DNA from 2 places in the Limosilactobacillus pulli genome. Region 1 is predicted to be linked to the other one. Evidence: predicted binding sites of a transcription regulator. Region 1 holds the regulator's gene; the other holds the start of a gene.

Region 1 (7,121 bases):
AGCAATCCGTTTCGTGACCTTACCGGCCAAAAGCTTGACAATCTGGTGCAGTTCTTTTTCATTCAATGAATGGAAGATTACCGTTTCATCGATTCGGTTCAAGAATTCGGGTCTAAAATGCAGCTTCAACTGCTGTTTGATGGCAGACGACATTGCCTGATAATCATGAGCCATATCCGAAGCACCAAAGCCAACCTGCTTTTCGTCTTGCAGCTGTGTTGCCCCCAGGTTGGAAGTCATAATCAAAATCGTATTGCGGAAATCTACGCGCCGCCCTTTAGAATCCGTCAGATAGCCGTCATCTAAAACCTGCAGCAACAGATTGAATACGTCTGGATGAGCTTTTTCGGCCTCATCAAGCAATACGACACTGTATGGATGCTGACGAACCTTTTCTGTCAACTGGCCACCCTCATCATAGCCGACATAGCCAGGTGCTGCGCCAATCAAACGACTGACGCTGTATTTTTCCATATATTCAGACATGTCAACGCGAATCATGTTGTTTTCCGAACCAAACATCGCTTCTGCCAATGCCTTAGCCAATTCAGTCTTGCCGACACCAGTAGGACCAAGGAACATAAATGAACCAATGGGACGGTTGGGATCCTTAAGCCCGCTGCGTGCCCGTCGAATTGAGCGTGCAATCGCAGAAACGGCCTCGTCTTGACCAATCACGCGCTGATGCAGCACGTGTTCCAGATTGATCAAACGGTCGCTTTCTGATTTCTGCAGTTGCGTCAATGGCACACCCGTCCATTCCGCAACTACCTTAGCGATGTCTTCGGCGCCAACATGCAGCTGATATTGGTCAGCCTGCTCTTGACGTCGCTTTTCTTCCTCAGCCAACCGGGCCTTGATGGTTAATTCGGCCTGCCTGAGTTGAGCCGCTCGATCAAAGTTTTGCTGCTCGATGGCCTGTTCTTTTTCTTCACCCAACTGACGCAGCTTGGCTTGCTCACCTGCCAGGGGCGACGTCTTTTCTTCAGCCTCAATCCGGACCATGGCTGCCGCCTCGTCCATTAAATCAATGGCCTTGTCCGGTAGAAAACGACTCGTCAGATAGCGCGTCGACAGTTTAACGGCTGCTTCAAGTGCCTCATCGTCAACTTTGACATGATGATGCTCCTCATATTTTGGCCGCAGACCTTTTAGAATCTTTAATGCATCTTCTGCAGTCGGCTCTTCGACTTGAACCGTAGCAAAACGTCGTTCTAAGGCTGCGTCTGATTCAATGTATTTTTGATACTCATCAAGCGTCGTAGCCCCGATCGTCTGCAGTTCACCACGGGCCAGGGCTGGCTTTAAGATGTTTGAGGCATCAATTGCCCCTTCGGCACCACCAGCTCCAACCAAGGTATGCAGTTCATCGATGAATAAAATCACATGACCATCATGGTAAATCTCGTTAATGATTTTTTTCAGGCGATCCTCAAACTCACCACGATACTTGGTACCGGCAACCAAAGATCCCATATCCAGCATCATCAGTCGTTTATCAGCCAGCTCTTCGGGAACCCGACCGGCTACGATCCGTTCAGCAAGGCCTTCAACAATCGCTGTTTTACCAACCCCAGGCTCACCAATCAGAACTGGGTTGTTTTTGGTTCGCCGACTGAGAATCTGAATGACTCGTTTAATTTCACGATCACGGCCAACTACCGGATCCATGCCGCCACCACGCGCAATCTGAGTAAGATCGCGCGCCAGCTTATCCAGCGTTGGCGTCCCCTGAACCTCACCATCACTGCTATCGTCTTCACTTGGACGTCGCCTTGGCGCACGTCGCTGCTGATTTTCAGCAATTCCCAATCGTCTTAACAGAATCCGCCGCGCCTGCTTAGGGTTGACGTCTAGATTGTTCAAAATTCGTGACGACAAAATTGCGTCATCACTCAAAAGTGCCAGCAATAAATGCTCAGTGCCAATCTGAGGAGCCTGCAGTCGTTGTGCCATCTGGCTAGCCAGTGCCAGAATACTGCGCAGCTTGGGTGAGTCCGGCAGGTAGGTATCGCGATCAACTTCTTGCATCGTGCCATAGCCGGTCAGACTTTCAATTTCTTCTCTGATGTCATCACTGGTAATGTTGAATTGACTTAAAACACGGCCGGCAATACTATTGGAAACCATACTCAAAGCCAGCAGCAGATGTTCGGTCCCCACGGCCTGATGCTTAAAGTAATGTGCCTGTTCTTGGGCAATCTGCAAAACGTTTTGTGCACTTCGGGTGTATGAATTATTGTCCATTAAATCACCGTCTCTTTCTCTCTAGCTTTCAAAACGCAGTCGGTTCAGCAGCGAGGTTAGGACCCGAGCCCGCAGCTGATTTTCCTTAACCCGACTATCCAGTTTCAAGGTCTGTTTGGCAACCATCACCATCATCAGATCACCCTCGCGTCGTGTAACGACTTTTTCTTCATATAAGGTTCTAATGACATCGAAGGCATCGCGTTCACTGATCGAATCACCAATCGCATTGATCAGCATATCCAAGACGTCAACATCATCCAGTAGATTAATGCGCTCAATCCGGATATAGCCGCCACCGCCACGCTTGCTTTGCACCAGATAGCCATTCTGCAGAGTAAAGCGAGTCTTAATTACATAATTGATCTGTGAAGGTACCACGTCAAAATGATTGGCAACCTCCGAGCGACGAATTTCAATCTGTTCTGAGTTACCAAGAATCTCTTTGAGGTATGCCTCAATAACATCTGATATACTGCGGTCTTCCAAAGTTTCGCCCCCTCGTTCTTCATCTGACTAATATTGACCTTAATTCTACCATATATACTTGAAAATATCTGGGCGAAAGAATCAAAAAAGTCCACCGCTATTAAAACAGCGGTGAACCTTATTTTTAGGATTGCCAGGAACTGCTTATCCCAGCCATTATTCGATTACTTGTTGTGAACGAAGTCAACGACGTTCCGGCCAACCACTTTGTTGTCCTTCAGTTCTTGAATCATATCGTTGATTTCTTCCAGCTTGCGAGTCTTAACGATTGGGTGAACCTTGCCTTCAGCACCGAATTGGAAACATTCAGCCAAGTCTTGACGAGTACCAACCAGAGAACCGGCAACTACGATCCCATCCAGAACCGTCTTAGCAATGTTCAATTGCATGTCACCCTTTGGCAGGGCAACGGCAACCAGCTTGCCATCTGGACGCAGAGAGTCAACAGCTTGGTCAAAGGCAGCTGGCGTAACGGCCGTAACAACAGCTGCGTGAACGCCGCCAACCTTTTCTTGGATCTGTTCGTCAACATTGCCGTCGTGACGGTTGATCAGGACTTCAGCGCCTTCCTTCTTGGCAGCTTCCAGCTTGTCAGGGTTACCGTCAACGGCAACAACGTGAGCACCAAATACGTTGTGAGCAAATTGGATACCCAGGTTACCCAGACCACCAGCACCAACGATTGATACCCATTGACCTGGCTTGATGCCGGAAACCTTCAGAGCCTTGTACATCGTAACACCGGCACAAGTCAGAGAAGTAGCCTCTACTGGGTCCAGGCCTTCTGGTACCTTAACTGCATAGTCAGCAGGTACGATGCATTGTTCAGCCATGGCACCATCAGCAGTGTAGCCGGCGTTCAGAACGTTGCGGCAAAGCGTTTCACGGCCAGTCAGACAGTATTCACAGTGACCACAGCCCTTGAAGAACCAAGCGATGGATACCCGGTCGCCGACTTTCAGGCTGGTAACGCCAGGAGCAACCTTGGATACACGGCCAACACCTTCGTGACCGATGATCGTACCAGGCTTCTTGCCAAAGTCACCAGCAGCAACGTGCAGGTCAGTGTGGCAAAGACCACAGTATTCCATGTCAACCAGTGCTTCACCTGGCTTCAGGTCACGCAGCGTTACATCCTTGACGTCAACGAAACCATCACAGTTTTCACGAATAACAGCAGCTTTCATAGAGCAAAATCTCCTTTGCAATCATTAGATTTCCTTTACAGCCACTATCTTAGCAGATTCAGCTCCATTTGGAAAGTGAATGTTTGCACATTTAAACTAGACCATTTAATTAGAAAGTGGCTATTTAGGCGTAATCAAGGCGTTTACAGCTACCTAAAGCACTTTCAAAATTATTTTTGATTTGTGCAGATATACACTTATCAAAAATAAGCAAAGGCTTTCAAGATGGTTAAAAAGTATAAATCGGCAAGATGCTACGATTGATTTTATAGACATAATTACCATTAATATCCAGTTTTAATTTTCGTTGGTTGTCTCAGTTCAATAAGCGGATTATTATAATGTTACCGCTACCAAAAATGATACGGAGGAAACAATCATGGAACAAACCTTTGTCAACGGCAAGATCTTTGTCGGTACCAGCGAGACTGATTTTACTACTGCCTTTAAAGTCAAAGACGGCCGCATCAGTTGGATTGGCCAGACTGATCAGATTGATGATCCAGACGCCATTGATCTGCATCAGCAGACCGTTTTGCCAGGCTTAATTGACTGTCATACCCATCCAAAATATATTGCCGATGCTCTTCATGGTACGGCCTGCACGCCACCCAATGTCAACAGCATCAAAGAAATGATCACTGCACTCAAACAGTCGCCACAGCTTGGTCAAGGACCCGATGTCTGGATCGAAGGCTGGGGATTTGATGAAACCAAATTAGCTGAGCACTGCTCACCAACCGTTGATGATCTTGATCAGGTTACGACTGAACAGCCAATTTTCATCTATCGGTCTGATTGTCACTCATCGGTCGGCAATTCTAAAGCCTTGGAACTAGCTGGCATTGATAAAGATACGCCGGATCCCAAGGGTGGTAAGATTGAGCACTTTGCCGATGGGCGTCCCAATGGTTTTATGCGCGAGGTAGCTGCCAGTCAGCTGCTGATTCGTGCCAAATCGGCTCAAAGCTATGCCGGCGATGTCCAAAATATGGTCAACAGTTCAACGCACTATCTTAAAAACGGCATTGTAGCCATCGGTGAGATGATGGGACGCTTAAAGCCATACACCACGCTGCAGCTTTATCAAGATGCCGTTAAACGAGGTTTTACTCCACGCGCTTCGATTTATTATGTATATGATGAGCTGGATCCAGGTCAAAGTCTGGAACCAGTTGGCAACGATCAGCTAAGAGTCGCCGGTATCAAGATCTTTATGGATGGCAGCATCTCTGGTGAGACTGCAGATAATTCGATTCCTTACCCATCCGGCAAGCGCGGTGTCTTGTTGACCAATCAGGCGAAGCTAAAAACTGCGGTTGAATTTGCCAAAAAGCATCATCTGCAGGCGGCCATTCATGCAATGGGCGATGCAGCAATTCAGCTGGTTTTGGATACAACCTGCAATATGGAGCCATGGCTGGATGACATGCCTTCGATTCGAATCGAACATGCCTCGTTGCTGAGCGATCAGATGTTTGATCAAATCAATCACGCTAAGATGCACTATGGACTTTCTACGCAGCCAATCTTTTTCTTTGCTGAAGACGAGTCATATCGTACCTACCTGACTCCCGAGCAGTTCAAGCAGGCCTATCGAATCAAATCGATGCTTAATTCCAATGCACTGACGACGTTAAGTTCCGATGCGCCATGTACGCCATGGGCTGAACCAGACAGCCCGTTTTACAGTATCTACGCAGCTGTGACACGCCGCGCAGCCAATGATGACGTGGTTAATGAAGCAGAAGCAATCAGTGTCCCTCAGGCCATTCTTGGTTATACCAAATGGGCAGCTGAGATTGGCGGCTTTACTCATAATGGAACACTGGAGGTTGGCAAGTCGGCTGATTTCGTCATTCTCAACAAGGATATCTTTACCGTACCAGCAGACGAGCTGACTCAAGTCCGTGCAAAAGAAACCTGGTTTAAGGGTCAGTGTGTCTACCGTAATAATGACTAACACCATCATCTTGTTTGAGTCCACTTTACTTTGACAATTGATTACCAATTCAAACGATCTCGAGTAATAGTTTCTTGACTCAAAACACAAAAAAGAGTGAGAAAAAACTCCAATCTCATGCCTTGAGACTGGAGTTTTTATTTCACGCAACAAAAAAAGCGGAAGACGGGATTCGAACCCGCGACCCCCACCATGGCAAGGTGATGTTCTACCACTGAACTACTTCCGCAAGAGATGCACCCAGAAGGAGTCGAACCTTCAACCTTCTGATTCGTAGTCAGACACTCTATCCAATTGCGCTATGGGTGCATAATGAATATTCAATTCAAGCGGAAGACGGGATTCGAACCCGCGACCCCCACCATGGCAAGGTGATGTTCTACCACTGAACTACTTCCGCATAATGTTTATATGAATCGGGAATACAAGATTTGAACTTGCGACCTCTTCGTCCCGAACGAAGCGCTCTACCAAGCTGAGCTAATTCCCGATCAATGCACCCAGAAGGAGTCGAACCTTCAACCTTCTGATTCGTAGTCAGACACTCTATCCAATTGCGCTATGGGTGCATAAAAATAATGGAATCAAGCGGAAGACGGGATTCGAACCCGCGACCCCCACCATGGCAAGGTGATGTTCTACCACTGAACTACTTCCGCAACTGCTGTTTAATTTTGCTGATATCGTATCAACAGTTATATATATTACCGATAAAAACGTTTAATGTCAATACTAATTTGATATTTTCGTTAATTATTCCGATATTTATTAATTCCTTCTTTTATGAAACCAATTCAGCATATTCACTCAGGCTGACATCTGGAAGCGATTACTAAACAGCGTTATAATTAAGACAAAATTTGGAGAAAGGAGCTGAAAATTATGAAAAAATTTTCGCATCGACAGAAATTGTTCATGATTTTAGCTGTCGCCTTAGTAGCAGTTCTCCTGCAATACGTTTTTAAGCAGGCGCTTGCTGCCCAGATTTTGGTAACCATCGTGGGGGCGGGGATCGCGCTTTCGATGCTGATTGAGATGATCCACACTCTCAAAAATGGTCGCTATGGCGTTGACCTGCTGGCAATCATTGCCGTTGTCTCCACCCTAAGCGTTGGTGAGTATTGGGCCGCCATGGTGATATTAGTAATGCTGGTCGGCGGCGATGCTTTGGAAGACTATGCCTCTCGTAAGGCCAACTCTGAGCTTAAGGCATTGCTTGACAACTCACCGCAGTC
Region 2 (7,121 bases), on a different contig from region 1:
GTAAGACGGTTGCCGTTCAAAGCTTTGAGGATCTAGGCTATTTTGTAATTGATAACATGCTGCCTAATCTGGCGGAAAAATTTGCCGACGTGATCCAAAACGCTGCTGAATTCGACCAGATGACGATGGTAATGGACTCGCGATCACAAGCATTCTATGACCAGATTCTACCTTGCATTCAGCGCTTGAAGAATCGGACTGATCTAAAAGTTGAAGTTTTGTTTTTGGATGCCAGTGATGTTGAGCTGGTATCACGCTATAAGGAAACGCGGCGCTCGCACCCGCTGTCACGGCAAGGTGGCGTTTTAGAAGGAATTCAAAAGGAACGGACGCTTTTGAGTGATCTGAAGAGTCAAGCCGACGTTGTTATTGACACCACTAACCTGACGCCGCGCAATCTGCGGCTACGGATTGATGACTACTTTGGCAATGGTCAGACCAGCAGCTTTTTTGTTGAGGTTATGTCGTTTGGTTTTAAATATGGATTGCCATTAGATGCTGATATCGTTATTGATGCTCGTTTTTTGCCCAACCCATTCTATCTGCCTGAGCTCAAGCATTTAACCGGCAACGATCAGCCAGTCCAAGACTATGTGATGAAGAGTCAGTTGGCCCAAGATTTTTATTCACACCTCAAGGCCCTGTTAAAGGTAACCTTACCTGGCTATATTCAAGAAGGCAAAAGCAGCCTGACGATTGCCATTGGCTGTACTGGCGGTCAGCATCGTTCAGTAACGATTGCCAACCGGTTAAATCATGATCTGCGTCAGGATGGCTATACGGTCAATCTGCATCATCGTGACGTCGATAAGGCAAAATAAGGAGGCATTCAAATGATCCACAAACCTAAAATCGTCATGATCGGTGGGGGGACGGGACTTCCTGAGATTCTACATGGTCTTAGGGACAAAGACGTTGACGTTACAGCAATCGTGACGGTAGCCGATGACGGCGGCTCATCAGGAATCTTGCGCGACTATGTCAATGTGGTACCGCCTGGTGATATTCGCAATGCACTGGTTGCCTTATCAGAATTATCGGAACTAGAGCTGTCAATTTTTCAATATCGTTTCAACAGTACTGACCAGTTCCTGGCTGGGCATGCGATTGGTAATCTGATTATTTCAGCTTTGGCTGAGATGAAAGGCGGCGATATTTTCGCTGCCGTGCAGGAACTGTCGTCATTGATGAAGATTAAAGGACACATCTATCCGGTTACCGATGAGCCGCTGACCTTAAATGCCGAGTTTACTGACGGTTCGACATTGAGTGGTGAATCCGAGATTACGGCGGCACATAAGCGAATTCAGCGGGTCTGGATCACGCCGTCCAATAATGAGAATCATCACCAGGCAAAAGCGGTCAAGCAGGTTATTGATGCCATTATGGATGCCGATCAAATCGTATTAGGACCAGGGAGTCTGTTTACCAGCATCTTGCCCAACCTGATGATCGAAAACGTTGGTCGGGCCGTCTGTGAAACCAAAGCTGAAGTTGTCTATATCTGCAACATCATGACACAAAAGGGTGAAACCGACAATTTCTCAGATGCTGATCATGTGCGCGTGCTCAACTCGCACTTAAAGCAAAATTTCATTGATACCGTTTTGGTAAATATTCAGCCGGTGCCAAAAGACTATATTGATTTTCAAGAATGGAACGAGATCTCTCAGCCTGTCAAGCATGACTTTCAAGGCTTGCGTGATATGAGCTGTCGGGTAATTTCCAGTAATTTCTTGCGTTTAAGAGACAATGGGGCGTTTCATGATCGCGACAAGGTGGTGGCTGAACTGCTGAATCGTCTACATGGCGTCCATTATTAACAAGAGGGGGAATCGCGCATGTCATATGCCAACGAGGTAAAAAAAGAGCTGACGGGGCTGCAGGTGCACTTGGATAATGCCAAGGCCGAACTGATGGCGCTGATTCGGATGAATGGCGCTTTAGGAATTGCCAATCGCAATCTGGTTTTAAACGTTCAAACGGAAAGCCCGGCGATTGCTCGCAGAATCTACTCGCTTTTAAAGCAGTTTTATCAAGTTGAAAGTGAGATCGTCGTCCGGCGTAAGATGAAGCTTAAAAAGAACAATCAATACGTGGTACGCCTGCGCTATCACGCCCAAGAGATTCTCAGTGATCTGGGAATTTTGGAAGGTTTTCAGATTAAAGAAAAGGTTCCAATGGCATTGCTTAAGGATGATTTGATGATTCGTTCGTATCTGCGTGGGGCGTTTTTGGCGGGCGGTTCAGTCAATAATCCTGAGACATCGCGCTATCATCTGGAAATTTATTCTTTATATGAAGAACATAATGAAATGATTGCCCAGATGATCAATCGCTATCATCTGAATGCCCGAACCACGGCTCGCCGCAGCGGCTACATCGTCTATCTGAAAGAAGCCGAAAAGATTGCCGAGTTTCTTCAGTTAATCGGTGCTACCAATGGCATGCTCAAGTTTGAAAATATTCGAATCGTACGTGACATGCGCAATTCCGTCAATCGACTGGTCAACTGCGAGAATGCCAATATGGATAAGGTTGCCAATGCATCCAATCGCCAAATCGAAAATATCCGTCTGATTGATTCAATGGTTGGTTTGGACAGTCTGCCAGAAAAGCTGCGCGCTATTGCCGAAACCCGTCTGGCTCATCAAGAAGTCAGTCTAAAAGAGCTCGGCGTTTTGGTGCCAGGTGGTCCAATCTCGAAATCAGGGGTTAACCACCGATTGCGTAAATTAAATGCCTATGCCGATGAATTACGGCACGCTAAGAGCAACTAAAAAGAAACTGAGAATAAAGTCCGAAAATAGAAAAATGGCTGAAGATTGCGTCACTCAAAACGTTGATCTTCAGCCGTTTTATTATTAAAGATTGTTTTATTTCACTATAAAAATTAATCTTTCCCAGCCTCAATAGCAAATAAAAGCCACGGCTGATAACAGTCGTGGCTTTAGTTATTTAGGTCAAACAATTACTTCAGTTTGGCACTGTTTTCCATGATGCCGTCAAGCAGACCGTAGTCAACGGCTTCCTGGGCCGTTAAGTAGTGGTCGCGTTCAGTATCACGTTCGATTTGCTCAATTGGCTGGCCGGAATTTTCTGCCAAAATGCCATTGATCATCTTACGCGTCTTCAAGATTTCTTCAGCTGCGATCTGAATCTCGGTTTGTTGACCTTGAGCACCACCAGATGGTTGGTGAATCATAACCGTTGAGTGTGGCAAACCGAAACGCTTGCCCTTGGCACCAGATGATACCAGCACGCTGGCCATTGATGCGGCCATACCGATTACGATGGTCTGAACATCGGCTTTGATGAAGTTCATCGTGTCATAGATGGCCATCCCAGAGGTTACGACACCACCGGGTGAGTTAATGTAAAGGTAAATATCTTTGGTTGAATCTTGCGCATCCAAGAATAGCAGCTGCGCAACGATTGAGTTTGCCATGTCATCTTCAATCGGACCGGACAGCATAATGATGCGGTCCTTCAACAGACGTGAATAAATGTCATAAGCGCGTTCGCCGCGTGATGACTGTTCAATGACCGTTGGAACTAAGCTCATGCTTTGGCCTCCCTCTTAATTAGCAGTAGTCAGCTTCGATTGCTAACTTATGTGAATACTATACTCGATAGGTCAGAAAAGGTCAAATGTTTTGTCACAAAAAAAGACGCTGCCAAGTACGACCTAAATGTCGTCAATGACAGCGTTTTCTAGTCTTATAATAGGTAGAATTATTTCAAGTCAGCTGAGATCATGCTCAGTTCTTGATCGGCGATTTCGGCATCCAGCATGGCCCGATCGTCATTTTCGATCAATTTCTTAAGTTCGTTCAATTCGTGCATGTTCTTTTTAAACATAGATTTCATCTCCCCGAATAATATGGATTTGTGAATGAATTAATTGTTAACCTCTGTGATGTCTAAGACTATACACCCAATTGGTATTATTGACAAGTGCCTATTTTAAGCTATTTTTGGTTTTTATGCCTAAATTGGTATAGGTCAAATTGGCGGAAAACGTTTATCAATTTTTTATTGTGAAAATAGTGCTAACGTTTCCAAAGGTCAACGCAGACTGGCTTTCCAGCTTAGAAATTAAAAAATGAGCAAGATGCCCAAAATCAGTCAGATAATCAAAAAATTTTTTTGAATTTTATTGATGACAGCTTGGTTGTAATAATAGTTGTTGATTTTTGATACCTTGACCCTTATAATTGGAATGTTGATTATTTACGTTAGATATAAAGGAGGCATATTGCTATGCGTAAAGCACATCCATACGGCGTACAAGGCCGTCGCCCAGTCGCAGACCGTTACACGCGGGCTAAGAAGGAAAAGAAAATCGAAGCTATTCGTAAGTGGGCTAAGCAAAAGCCAGCTGAAGAAAAGTAATTTGCTTTTCCATTTAAAAAAGACCTCATCCAGGCTGACTGTGATGAGGTCTTTTTTATGCTGATTTTTAATTAAGATCATTTAAGTATAATAAAAGCACTGATCAGCCTGACCAGTGCTTTGATGTACCTAAATGCGCCCCCCGGGAGTCGAACCCGGATCTCGAGAACCGGAATCTCACGTGCGATCCATTACACTAAGGGCGCATCTTGTTTAGATGAGTTCGCATAAATAACGCGAACGTTTATTATAATATCCTTTGCAGCACCAAAATGCAAGAGGAAAATGAATATTTTTACAAAAATATTGGATGGATCCAATTTGATGAAAACTAAATACATTTCCATGGACAAGTTAGTCGGTTTTGAGTATCATAAACAACGTAGGTTAGTGTGATTGTTTAGCTAGCAGACAAAATTGCCAATTTTTTCCTTAAATTTGGCAATTTTGGATGAAAAGTTGTGGTAAACTAAACAAGAACATTGAATTATTTTCCTAAAGGAGGAAATTGCAGTATGACTGTAAAAATTGGTATTAATGGCTTTGGCCGTATTGGTCGTTTGGCTTTCCGTCGGATCCACGAACTGGGCTCCAAGGACATTGAAGTTGTTGCAATCAACGATTTGACTACTCCTTCAATGCTGGCCTACCTGCTGAAGTACGACTCTACTCACGGCAAGTTCCCTGGCGAAGTTTCTTCCACTGACAAGGGCATCGTTGTTGATGGCAAGGAATACCCTGTATACGCTGAACGCGACGCACGGAACATTCCTTGGGTTAAGAACGATGGTGTTGACTTCGTTCTGGAATGTACTGGTTTCTACACTTCTGCAGAAAAGTCACAAGCACACCTGGACGCTGGCGCAAAGCGTGTGCTGATTTCTGCACCTGCTGGTAACATCCCAACTGTTGTTCCTGGTGTTAACCTGGACACGCTGAAGGCTGACGACAAGATCGTTTCTGCTGGTTCTTGCACGACCAGCTGCCTGGCTCCAATGGCTTACTTCCTGAACAAGGAATTCGGCGTTAAGGTTGGTACCATGACTACGATCCACGCATTTACTTCCACGCAAGCTATCCTGGACGGTCCTCGTGGCAAGAAGATGCGTAACAACCGTACTGCAAGCACGAACACGATTCCTCACTCTTCTGGTGCTGCCAAGGCTATCGGCCTGGTTATCCCAGAACTGAACGGTAAGCTGTCCGGTCACGCACAACGTGTTGGTGTCGTTGACGGTTCCCTGACTGAACTTGTTTCTATCCTGGACAAGGAAGTTACGGTTGATGAAGTCAACGCTGCTATGAAGAAGGCAACTGAAGGCAACGAAGCCTTTGGTTACACTGAAGACCCAATCGTATCTTCTGACATCATTGGTTCTACTTACGGTTCTGTCTTCGACCCATCTCAAACTGAAATCATGTCTGATGGCGAAGGCGCACAACTGGTTAAGACGGTTGCTTGGTACGACAACGAATACGGCTTCACTTGCAACATGATCCGTACGCTGCTTCACTTCGCTACTCTGTAATGGTAATGCGAACTGAATAGTACCAATTAGGAAGGCGGGAGGAGGAAACTCCGCCCGCCTTCTTTTCAAATTAAGGAGGAATTGGTCAATTATGGCTAAAATGACTGTTGAAGATCTTCCATTGGAAGGCAAAAAGGTTTTGATGCGTGTTGACTTCAACGTGCCAATCAAAGACGGTGTCGTTGGTGACGACAACCGAATCGTGGCTGCACTGCCAACGATCAACTATGTAATCGATCATGGTGGTCGGGCAATTCTGTTCTCCCACCTTGGTCGAATCAAGAAGGAAGAAGACAAGCCAGGTCTGTCACTGCGTCCAGTTGCAGAACGGCTTTCCAACCTGTTGAACAAGCCAGTTACCTTCGTTCCAGTAACGGAAGGTAAGCAATTGGAAGATGCCATCAACCAAATGAACAATGGCGACGTACTGCTGGTTCAAAATACGCGTTACGAAGACGTTAAGGATGGCGAATACGTCAAGCGTGAATCTGGTAACGACCCTGAACTTGGTAAGTACTGGGCTTCCTTGGGCGATGTCTTTGTCAACGATGCCTTTGGTACGGCTCACCGTGCCCACGCTTCCAACGTCGGGATTGCGCAAGCGATCGGCGAAGGCAAGTCAGGTGTTGGTTTCTTGATGGAAAAGGAAATCAAGTTCTTGGGTGATGCCGTTGACAACCCGGTTCGTCCTTTTGTTGCCATCCTGGGTGGTGCCAAGGTTTCTGACAAGATTGGCGTTATCGATCACCTGTTGGACAAGGCCGACAAGATCATCATCGGTGGCGGTATGGCCTACACGTTCTACGCAGCTAAGGGCATCAAGACTGGTAATTCACTGGTTGAAAAAGACAAGATCGACGTTGCCAAGCAAATTATGGACAAAGCCGGTGACAAGCTGGTACTGCCAATTGACAATGTAGTTGCCGATGCCTTCAAGAATGATGCCAACACCAAGGTAGTCGAAGGCGACATTGACGATGGCTGGATGGCCCTGGATATTGGCCCTAAGACGATTGAACTGTACAAGAGCGTATTGGCTGATGCTAAGACGGTTGTATGGAACGGTCCAATGGGTGTCTTTGAAATGAGCAACTTTGCCAAGGGTACGCTGGAAATCGGCAAGTTCCTGGGCACGCTGACGGATGCTACGACGATTGTTGGTGGCGGGGACTCTACGGCCGCTGCTAAGCAATTGGG

Evidence for each region. The regulator CtsR, encoded in region 1, represses protease genes until heat stress. The targets are predictions, from matches to a motif close to TTGGTCAAAAAAGGTCAAANA.
Region 2: clpP (ATP-dependent Clp endopeptidase proteolytic subunit ClpP) is a predicted target of CtsR. The motif match lies at 3,634-3,654, and genes of this name have one in related genera.

The regions. Positions count from the first base shown of each region.
Region 1 covers NZ_CANCWQ010000004.1:13,723-20,843, reverse strand. The annotation lists gene QOS03_RS02070 (ATP-dependent Clp protease ATP-binding subunit) at 1-2,247, opposite strand, end outside; gene QOS03_RS02065 (CtsR family transcriptional regulator) at 2,269-2,736, opposite strand; gene adhP (alcohol dehydrogenase AdhP) at 2,901-3,923, opposite strand; gene QOS03_RS02055 (amidohydrolase) at 4,303-5,886, shown strand; tRNA gene QOS03_RS02050 (tRNA-Gly) at 6,044-6,115, opposite strand; tRNA gene QOS03_RS02045 (tRNA-Arg) at 6,122-6,195, opposite strand; tRNA gene QOS03_RS02040 (tRNA-Gly) at 6,215-6,286, opposite strand; tRNA gene QOS03_RS02035 (tRNA-Pro) at 6,303-6,376, opposite strand; tRNA gene QOS03_RS02030 (tRNA-Arg) at 6,382-6,455, opposite strand; tRNA gene QOS03_RS02025 (tRNA-Gly) at 6,474-6,545, opposite strand; gene QOS03_RS02020 (heavy metal translocating P-type ATPase) at 6,769-7,121, shown strand, end outside.
Region 2 covers NZ_CANCWQ010000011.1:38,837-45,957, forward strand. The annotation lists gene rapZ (RNase adapter RapZ) at 1-821, shown strand, start outside; gene QOS03_RS04980 (gluconeogenesis factor YvcK family protein) at 834-1,823, shown strand; gene whiA (DNA-binding protein WhiA) at 1,842-2,780, shown strand; gene clpP (ATP-dependent Clp endopeptidase proteolytic subunit ClpP) at 2,972-3,565, opposite strand; gene QOS03_RS04995 (hypothetical protein) at 3,736-3,861, opposite strand; gene QOS03_RS05000 (hypothetical protein) at 4,264-4,395, shown strand; tRNA gene QOS03_RS05005 (tRNA-Arg) at 4,530-4,601, opposite strand; gene gap (type I glyceraldehyde-3-phosphate dehydrogenase) at 4,911-5,924, shown strand; gene QOS03_RS05015 (phosphoglycerate kinase) at 6,016-7,121, shown strand, end outside.